Regions from separate parts of the Geodermatophilus sp. URMC 61 genome, predicted to be linked through region 2. Evidence: riboswitches for the same ligand, from Rfam matches in the RefSeq annotation. Region 2 holds a riboswitch; the other holds the start of a gene.
What was found. A riboswitch is a leader RNA that binds a small molecule or an ion and turns the genes downstream of it on or off. The one in region 2 is predicted to bind thiamine pyrophosphate.
Positions count from the first base shown of each region.

Region 1: it holds a riboswitch for thiamine pyrophosphate, as region 2 does, so the genes downstream of both, ACU610_RS20155 (purine-cytosine permease family protein) here and thiM (hydroxyethylthiazole kinase) in region 2, are expected to answer to the same signal.

Region 1 is NZ_JBRFHZ010000002.1:4,312,651-4,316,586, reverse strand. It holds gene ACU610_RS20175 (Nramp family divalent metal transporter) at 1-304, shown strand, start outside; gene ACU610_RS20170 (hypothetical protein) at 386-568, opposite strand; gene ACU610_RS20165 (TenA family protein) at 615-1,232, opposite strand; gene ACU610_RS20160 (thiaminase II/PqqC family protein) at 1,256-1,963, opposite strand; TPP riboswitch at 1,998-2,110, shown strand; gene ACU610_RS20155 (purine-cytosine permease family protein) at 2,100-3,446, shown strand; gene thiO (glycine oxidase ThiO) at 3,443-3,936, shown strand, end outside.
Region 2 is NZ_JBRFHZ010000002.1:4,160,406-4,164,341, reverse strand. It holds gene thiE (thiamine phosphate synthase) at 1-493, opposite strand, end outside; gene thiM (hydroxyethylthiazole kinase) at 490-1,278, opposite strand; TPP riboswitch at 1,272-1,367, opposite strand; gene ACU610_RS19460 (TSUP family transporter) at 1,474-2,208, shown strand; gene ACU610_RS19455 (helicase) at 2,358-3,936, opposite strand, start outside.

The sequences.
Region 1 (3,936 bases), 150 kb from region 2:
CCAGGTGGTCATGGCCGGGTTCCTGCGCCGGCACATCCCGGTGCTGGCCCGCCGGCTGATCACCCTGGCCCCGGCGCTGCTGGTGCTGCTGCTCGGCGGCGACCCGACGACCGCGCTGGTCTGGTCCCAGGTGGTGCTCTCGTTCGGCATCCCGTTCGCGCTGGTGCCGCTGCTGTGGCTGACCAGCCGGCGGGACCTGATGGGCGGCTGGGTGAACCGTCGGGTCACCACGGTCACCGGTGCGGTCGTCGCGGCCCTGATCATCGGCCTGAACGCCCACCTGCTGCTCGGCTTCGTCCTCTGAGCGTGGACCCCGCTGCCGCCCACGGCCCCTGCAGGGTCCCGCCGCGAGCCTGCGAGTGGCGTGGAGGGCGGGGTCCTTCCTTCAGGCGGGTTCGGGCACGCCGCCCGGGTCCCCGCCGGGGTCGTCGGGTGTGGGCTCGATCGGCGGGGGTGGGAGGGGCTCCGGCGCGTCGGGGAGGAGCTCCCCCGGATCGTCGGGCACCGGCTCACTGGGATCGATGCTCGGGTCCGGCTCGGGGATAGGGGCGACCACGGGGTCAGTCAAGCAGCGTCCTGGAAGCGCCGCCGGGTTCCACGTGGAACCGCGGCGGTCAGGCTCCCCGCCAGGAGGCGTCGAAGAAGCCGACCTCCAGCCGCATCGCCCGCCGGTACGCCGTCCGGACGGCGGGGGTGTCCTCGGCGTGCTGGTCGAGCAGCCGCTCCAGGCCTGCGGCGAGCTCCTCGAAGCCCGGGTCGGCGTAGGTGGTGACCCACTCGGCGTAGTCCCCGGCGCGGTCGGCCGACAGCGACCGGCCCAGGTGCGCGTAGAGCCGCATGCACGGGGTCATCGCCGCACAGGTGGCGTCGACCCCGCCGAGGGACGCCGTCGCCAGCAGGAAGTCGGTGTAGGCGGTGGTCGCCGGCAGCGGCTCGACGCCGGCGAGGTCGATCCCCCACCGGGCGGCGTAGCCGGTGTGCAGGCGCAGCTCCTCGCGGACGCCGGCCAGCAGGTCGGCGAACGCGTCGAGGGTGGCCCGGTCGGGGCTGCGCGCGACCCCGAGGGCGTAGGCGCGGGCGAAGGACTCGAGGAAGAAGGCGTCCTGGGCGACGTAGCCGGCGAAGCGCTCCCGCGGCAGCGTGCCGTCGCCGATGCCCGCGACGAACGGGTGCGCCCGCGCCTCGGCGGCCAGGTCGGCGTTGGCTGCCCAGAGGTCGGCGGAGAGCGTCACGCTGCTGCCTCCATCGCTGCGCCTCATCGCGCCGCGTCCTGCGCCGCCCCCGATCGCGCCGCGTCCTGCGCCGCCCCCGATCGCGCCGCGTCCTGCGCCGCCCCCGATCGCGCCGCGTCCTGCGCCGCCCCCGATCGCGCCGCGTCCTGCGCCATCGCCCAGAAGGCGGTCTCCGCGGCGACCACCGCGGTGAACACCGCGTCGGCGCCGGACGCGGGGACGCCGTCCGCCGCCGACTCCAGCCCGGCGACGTAGTCCGCGAAGCCCGGCTGCGTCCAGTGCTCGACGAAGCCGCGGAACTCCGGCGCGCCGGGCCGCGCGTGCGACCAGGCGTCCAGGTAGGTGCGCTCGATCGTCCACAGCGCGGTCAGCGCCGTCCCGACGTCGGCGGCGTCGAGCCGCTCGAGCAGCCGCGCGTAGGCGGCGGTGGCGGGCAGAGCGGGTGTGCCGAGGTCCAGCCCGCGGACGGCGGCCTGCTCCTCGAACCAGGCCAGCTCGTCGACCAGCGCGACCAGCCCGCCGGCGAGGACGGCCTGCGCCGGCCGGGGCACGCGGGCCAGCAGCCGGGCCTGGAAGCGCAGCAGGTCGGCGACGAAGCGGGCGTCCTGCACCAGCCAGGTGTCGAAGGCGGCGACCGGGACCGTCCCGTCGCGCACGGCGTCGAGGAAGGGGTGACGGGTGGCTCCCCGCCAGGCGTCGGGATGGCGGGACAGGAGGTCGGCGACCGGCACGGCGGCGACCGTACGCGTCGGGGTTACTGTGGGCATCGCCATGTGCGGGAGCTCGGGCGGACCGGGCTGAGAGGGCGACTCGACGCGTCGCCGACCGCTGGAACCTGACCGGGTAATGCCGGCGTAGGGAGCGGCCATGAGCACGTCGGACGACGTCCGTACCAGCGCGCCCACCGGGGACGCGCCCCTCACCCTCGACCAGGCCCCCGTGGCCGCCCTCGGCCTGCGCGAGGCCTTCGGCCTGTGGGCCAACCTCGGCGTCAGCCTGCTGCTGCCGGTCGCCGCGGTCTTCGTCGTCCTCCCGGGCCGGCCGCTGTCGACGACGATCGGCGCGATCGTCGTCGGCGCCGCGATCGGCGCCGTCCTCCTCGGGCTGGCCGCCGCGGCCGGCGCGCGGGAGCGGGTGCCGACGATGGTGCTGCTGCGCGGGCTGCTCGGCCGCCGCGCCTCCGCGCTGCCCACCGCGCTGAACCTCGTGCAGTGCGTCGGCTGGGCGACCTTCGAGATCGTGATCATCGCCGAGGCCGCCTCCCGGGTGCTCGACGCGCCGCGCTGGCCGTTCGTGCTCCTCGCCGGCGTGCTGGCCACCGCGATGGCGCTGCGCCCGCTCGGGGTGGCCCGCCTGCTGGCCCGCTACGCCGTCTGGGCCGCGCTGGCCGCGGTCGTCTACCTCTTCGTCGAGGTGCTCGCCGAACCCCTGCCGCCGCTGGCCGACGGCGCGGCGACCTCCTTCTGGACGGCGGCCGACATCGTGATCGCCCTGCCGATCTCCTGGTTCCCGCTGGTCGCCGACTACACCCGGCACGTGCGCAGCGGCCGGGCGGCGTTCACCGGGGCCTCGCTCGGCTACGGGCTGGCCACCGTCGCGATGTTCACCCTCGGCGTCCTCGCGCTGGCCGCCTACGGCAGCTCCGGGCTCGACGTCATCGACGCCCTGCTCGCCGTCCCGCTGGGCGCGGTCGCGGTGCTCGTGCTGGTCGCCGTGGAACTCGACGAGGCCTTCGCCAACGTCTACTCCACCGCGGTGTCGAGCCAGAACCTCGTCGCCCGCGCCGACCGCCGGCTGCTCGCCCTGGCCGTCGGCGCCGTCGCGACCCTGCTGGCGCTGACCTTCGACATCGCCGCCTACGAGCCGTTCCTCTTCCTCATCGGCGCAGTGTTCGTCCCGCTGGTCGGCGTCTTCGCCGTCGCCTACTACTCGACCCCGCGCGGCGCCTGGGACACCTCCGACACCGCCCCGGCCCGGCCGCTGCTCCTGCTGCCGTGGCTGGCCGGCTTCCTCGCCTACCAGCTCACGCTGCCGACGTACTTCTCCGGCCCGGGTGCGGGCTGGACGGCGTGGTGGACCGCTCGCCAGGCCGACCTCGGCATCGACCCGGCCAACGGCTGGTCGGCGTCGCTGGTGGGCCTGGGCGTCGCGGTGCTGCTCACCGCCCTGGTGTGCCTGCCCGGGTGGCTGCGCGGGCGGAGCGTGCCGGCGTGAGCGACGTCGCGGTCGCCGGCGGAGGGCTCATCGGGCTGGCCACGGCCTGGCAGGCGGCCCGCCGCGGGCTCTCGGTCACCGTCGTCGACGACTCCCCCGGCACCGGCGCGTCGGCCGCCGCGGCCGGGATGCTCGCCCCGGTCACCGAGGCCGGCTACCGCGAGGAGGCGCTGCTGCGGCTGGGTCTGGCCTCGGTCGAGCGGTGGCCCGCCTTCGCCGCGGACGTCGAGCGGGCCAGCGGCCTGCCGGTCGGGCTGCGCACCGCGGGCACGCTCGTCGTCGGCTTCGACGAGGACGACGTCCGCGAGCTCGCCGCGCTGCACGCCTTCCAGCGGGAGCTGGGCCTGGACGCCGAGCGGCTCCTCCCGCGGGAGGTCCGCCGTCGCGAGCCGTCGCTCACCCCGCGGGTGCGCGGCGGGCTGCTCGTCGCCGGCGACCACTCCGTCGACGGCCGCGCCCTGCACGCCGCGCTGCTGGTCGCCGCCCAGGA
Region 2 (3,936 bases):
CGGCGCGGGCCGCCTCGGCCAGCCCGCGGACGCCGTCCGGGCCCAGGGCGCTGCCGGCGTCGGGCTTGGTCGGCGTCGTCCACACCGGGCCGATGCCGACCAGGTCGACGGTCCCCGCCGGCAGCGCGCGGGCCACGTCCAGCTCGGCGACGGAGGAGACGCTGAACCCGAGCAGCCGGTCCGGCCCGAGCAGGGCGCGCACCTCGGCCGGGGGCAGGTCGTCCTGGCCGAGGTGCACGCCGTCCACGCCGGCGAGCAGCGCGACGTCGACGGCGTCGTTGACCCAGAGCGCGACGTCCGGCCGGTCGGCCAGCGCCGCCTGCACCGCGCGGGTGAGCTCGAGCAGCTCCCGACGGGAGGCGGTCTTGTCCCGGACCTGGACGGCGGTGACGCCGCCGGCGACCGCCGCGCGGACGACGTCGGTCACCGGCCGCGGGGCGGACAGCGCGGTGTCGGTGACCAGGTAGAGGGTCGGGTCGAACGAGCGCCTCATCGGACGTCCGCCGCGGCCAGGGCCTCGCCGTCGACGGCGTCCAGCGCGTCGAGCCAGGCGGGCGCGAAGGTGCCCGGGCCGTGCGCGACCTGCGCGGCCCGCTCGGCGGCGACGGCGACGTGCGCGTGCGCGGCCACGGTCCCGGTCAGCGCGTCGCCGGTGGCCGCGACGTAGGCGGCGACGAGGGCACCCAGCGCACAGCCGGCGCCGGTGGTGCGGGTCAGCAGCGCCGATCCCCCGCCGACGCGGACGGTCCGCCGTCCGTCGGTGACCAGGTCGACCTCGCCGCTGACCGCGACGACCCCACCGGTGCGCGCCGCGAGCTCGGCAGCGGCCTTGGCGGCGTCGTCGGTGCTGTCGGTGCTGTCCACGCCGCGACCGCCGGTGCCCGCGCCGGCCAGCGCCATGACCTCCGAGGCGTTGCCGCGGACGACGGTGGGCCGCAGTCCGACCAGTTCGGTGGCCAGCTCGGTGCGGTAGACCAGGCCGCCGACGGCGACGGGGTCCAGGACCCACGGCGTCCCGGCGGCGCCGGCCGATCGGGCGGCCAGCCGCATGGCCTCGGCGGTGCGGGCGTGCACGGTGCCCACGTTGACCAGCACCGCGGAGGCGACGGCGGCGAAGTCGCCGGCCTCCTCCGGGGCGTCGACCATCGCCGGGGCGGCGCCTGCGGCCAGCAGCGCGTTGGCGGTGATCGTCTGGACGACGGTATTGGTCAGGCAGTGCACCAGAGGGGTGCGTGCGCGCACCGCCGCGTGGGCGGCGCGCAGGTCGACGGCCGGCATGCCGGTGACATCCCTTCGCCAGTACGAACTGGAGCAGGTTCGACGGGTGTGCTCTCAGTCCCCGGTCGGGGACACCCCGTGCCACGTGCGCCTCCGAACGTAACACCGGTGCGCCGGAGTGCTCCCGGCGCGGCGCCGCGACGTCCGGGCTGCCGCCGTCCGGGGTGGGCCGGGGCGTGCGACAGGATGGCCGGCGTGCTGCTCGCGTACCTGGCCGTCCTGGCGGGCGCGACCGTGCAGGCCGCCGCCGGGTTCGGTATGGCGCTCATCGCCGGACCCGCTCTGGTGGCCGTGCTCGCTCCCGTCGAGGCGGTGACCACGATGCTGGTGCTCGCCACGACGACGACCCTGCTCCTGCTGCTGGTGCGCCCCGGATCACGGCCGGCCGTCCGGTGGGCCGACGTCCGCGTGGTGGTCCCGGCCGCCGTCCCCGGGGTCCTGGCCGGCGTGCTGGTGCTCGCCGTGGTCAGCAAGGCGGCGCTGCAGCTCGCCGTGGGGGTGGGCGTGCTCGTCGCCGTGGCGATCCAGGTGCTGCGGCGCCCGGTCCCCGGCCGGGCGAGGCCGTCCCGGTGGGCCACGCTCGGCGTGGGCCTCCTCGCCGGCGTGCTCACCACCACGACGAACACCAACGGGCCGCCGCTGGTGCTCTGGCTCGAGCGGCGGCGGGTGCCCCCGGCGGAGATGCGCGACACCCTCGCGGCGATGTTCCTCGCCCTCAACCTGCTCGGCGCCGCGGTGCTCATCGCCTCGGGGCGGGCCGCACAGGCCCTCCGGCCGGAGGTGGTGCTGGTGTTGCTGGCCGCGGCGGTCGTCGGCCACGTGGCGGGCCGCCGGCTGTTCCACCTGCTCGACGTCCGCCGGTTCCGGGTGGCCGGGCTGACGCTGTCGGCGCTGGCCGGGGTGTCCAGCATCGTCGCGGGGCTGGGTTGAGGTTCCTCCGGACGCCTCCCGGAGCGATCGCCCCTGGAGTCGATCACGGGGTTGCTGCAGGCGGACGCGCGGTCGACGGCGCACCTTCGAGCACCAACCCATGATCGACTGGAGGGGGAAGGGCAGCGACGCGTGGCGCGGGGAGCGGCTCACTCGGTGAGCGCGACCGGCGGCAGCCAGTCCGCGTCGAGCAGCTCGGCGATCTCCTGCAGCGCGGAGGTGTCGGCTCCGGCGGTGGAGCCGCTGACCGCCAGCCGCTCGACCATCACCCGGGCCACCTGCTCCTCGACCGTGTCCTCGGCGAAGGCCACCCGCCACGGGGAGACCTGGCCGTCGCGGTGCGTGCGGCCGGTGACCTGGCGGGCCTGGATGCCGGAGAAGCGCGGCTGGTGGAACAGCCCGACCCGCGGCGTGGGAGAGGCGGTGGCGCCGCCGGGCAGCAGCTCGCCGGCGTGCAGGCTGATCGAGGCGGTCACGGTGAACACGCACACCGGCGCCGCACCGGTCTGGAAGCGCAGCCGCTCGGCCTCGACGTCGAACCGGTCACGACCGTAGATCGCGGCCACGCCGATCCCCGAGTCCAGCAGCGCCTCGCGGATCGGGTCGGCCGCCGTCTCGACGAACTCCACCGACACCGCGACCTGCCGCTCGGCCTCCACCTGTGCCCGCACCCAGTCCACGGTGGCCTGGGCGCGGATCAGCCCGGCCTTCTGCCGGAAGCGCAGCAGCGCGGCCCGTCCGCGTGCGGTCTGGCGGGCCTTGCGGGCCAGCCGCATCTCGGCGCGGAACTCCTGCCACTCGGACTCGTACGCGTCCTGTTCGGCCGGCGTGAGGGCGACCGGCGTCCCGGTGACCGACACCGGGCCCCAGGGGGCCGGCCGGTGCAGCGTCGCCGGCGGCTCACCGTCGGCCAGCCAGCCCTGCAGCCGGGCGAGGTCGGCGCGGCGGGCGTCGGCGTCCTCGGTCCACGCCCACCCGTAGCGCCCACGTTCCACGTGGAACCCGTGCTCGGCGAGCTTGGCCGGCAGGTCGGCCCAGGCGCGCAGCGGCTCCCCGTGGCACTGGGCGAACTGCGGGGCCAGGTAGGGCAGCTCCAGCGGCGTGTGCGCCGGGGTGGCGGTGGCGGCGATGACGAACGGCACGTCCCTCGCGCGTCCGGCGCCGGAGACGGCCTTCCAGTGCCTCCACCGCTGGGTCGTCGTGTGCCGGACCATGTGCGCCTCGTCGGCGATGACGACGTCGAACCGCAGCTTCGACACCTTCGCCAGCCGGTCCCAGGTCATGACGCACCAGCGCAGCCCGCCGTCGCCGAAGCCGGCGATCGAGCGGGTCCAGTGCGGGATGGTGATGGCCGCCGGGCGGTCGGCCACGACGAGCACGCGGTCCCCGCCGCGCAGCTCGCAGACCTCCCGGGCGGCCAGGACGGCGGTCCCGGTCTTGCCCACACCCGGGTCGTCGCCGAGCAGGAAGACCCGGTGCCCGGCCGCCGCGGAGGCGACGACGGCCTCCGCGCCGGTGGCCTGCTCCTCGCGCGGGACCAGCGGGCGGCCCGGCGGCACCGGCCGCGGGCTGTCGTTGAGCTCGTCCTCGAGGAAGCGCTCGAAGGTGTACGGGGGCGGGTCGTAGGCGGCCAGCTCCGGCGGCAGCTCCCGGCCGACCCACACGTGTGCCTGCAGGTCCGGCCGCCACAGCGCGCCCGGCGCCGGCGCGCGGAACGGGACGGCGAGC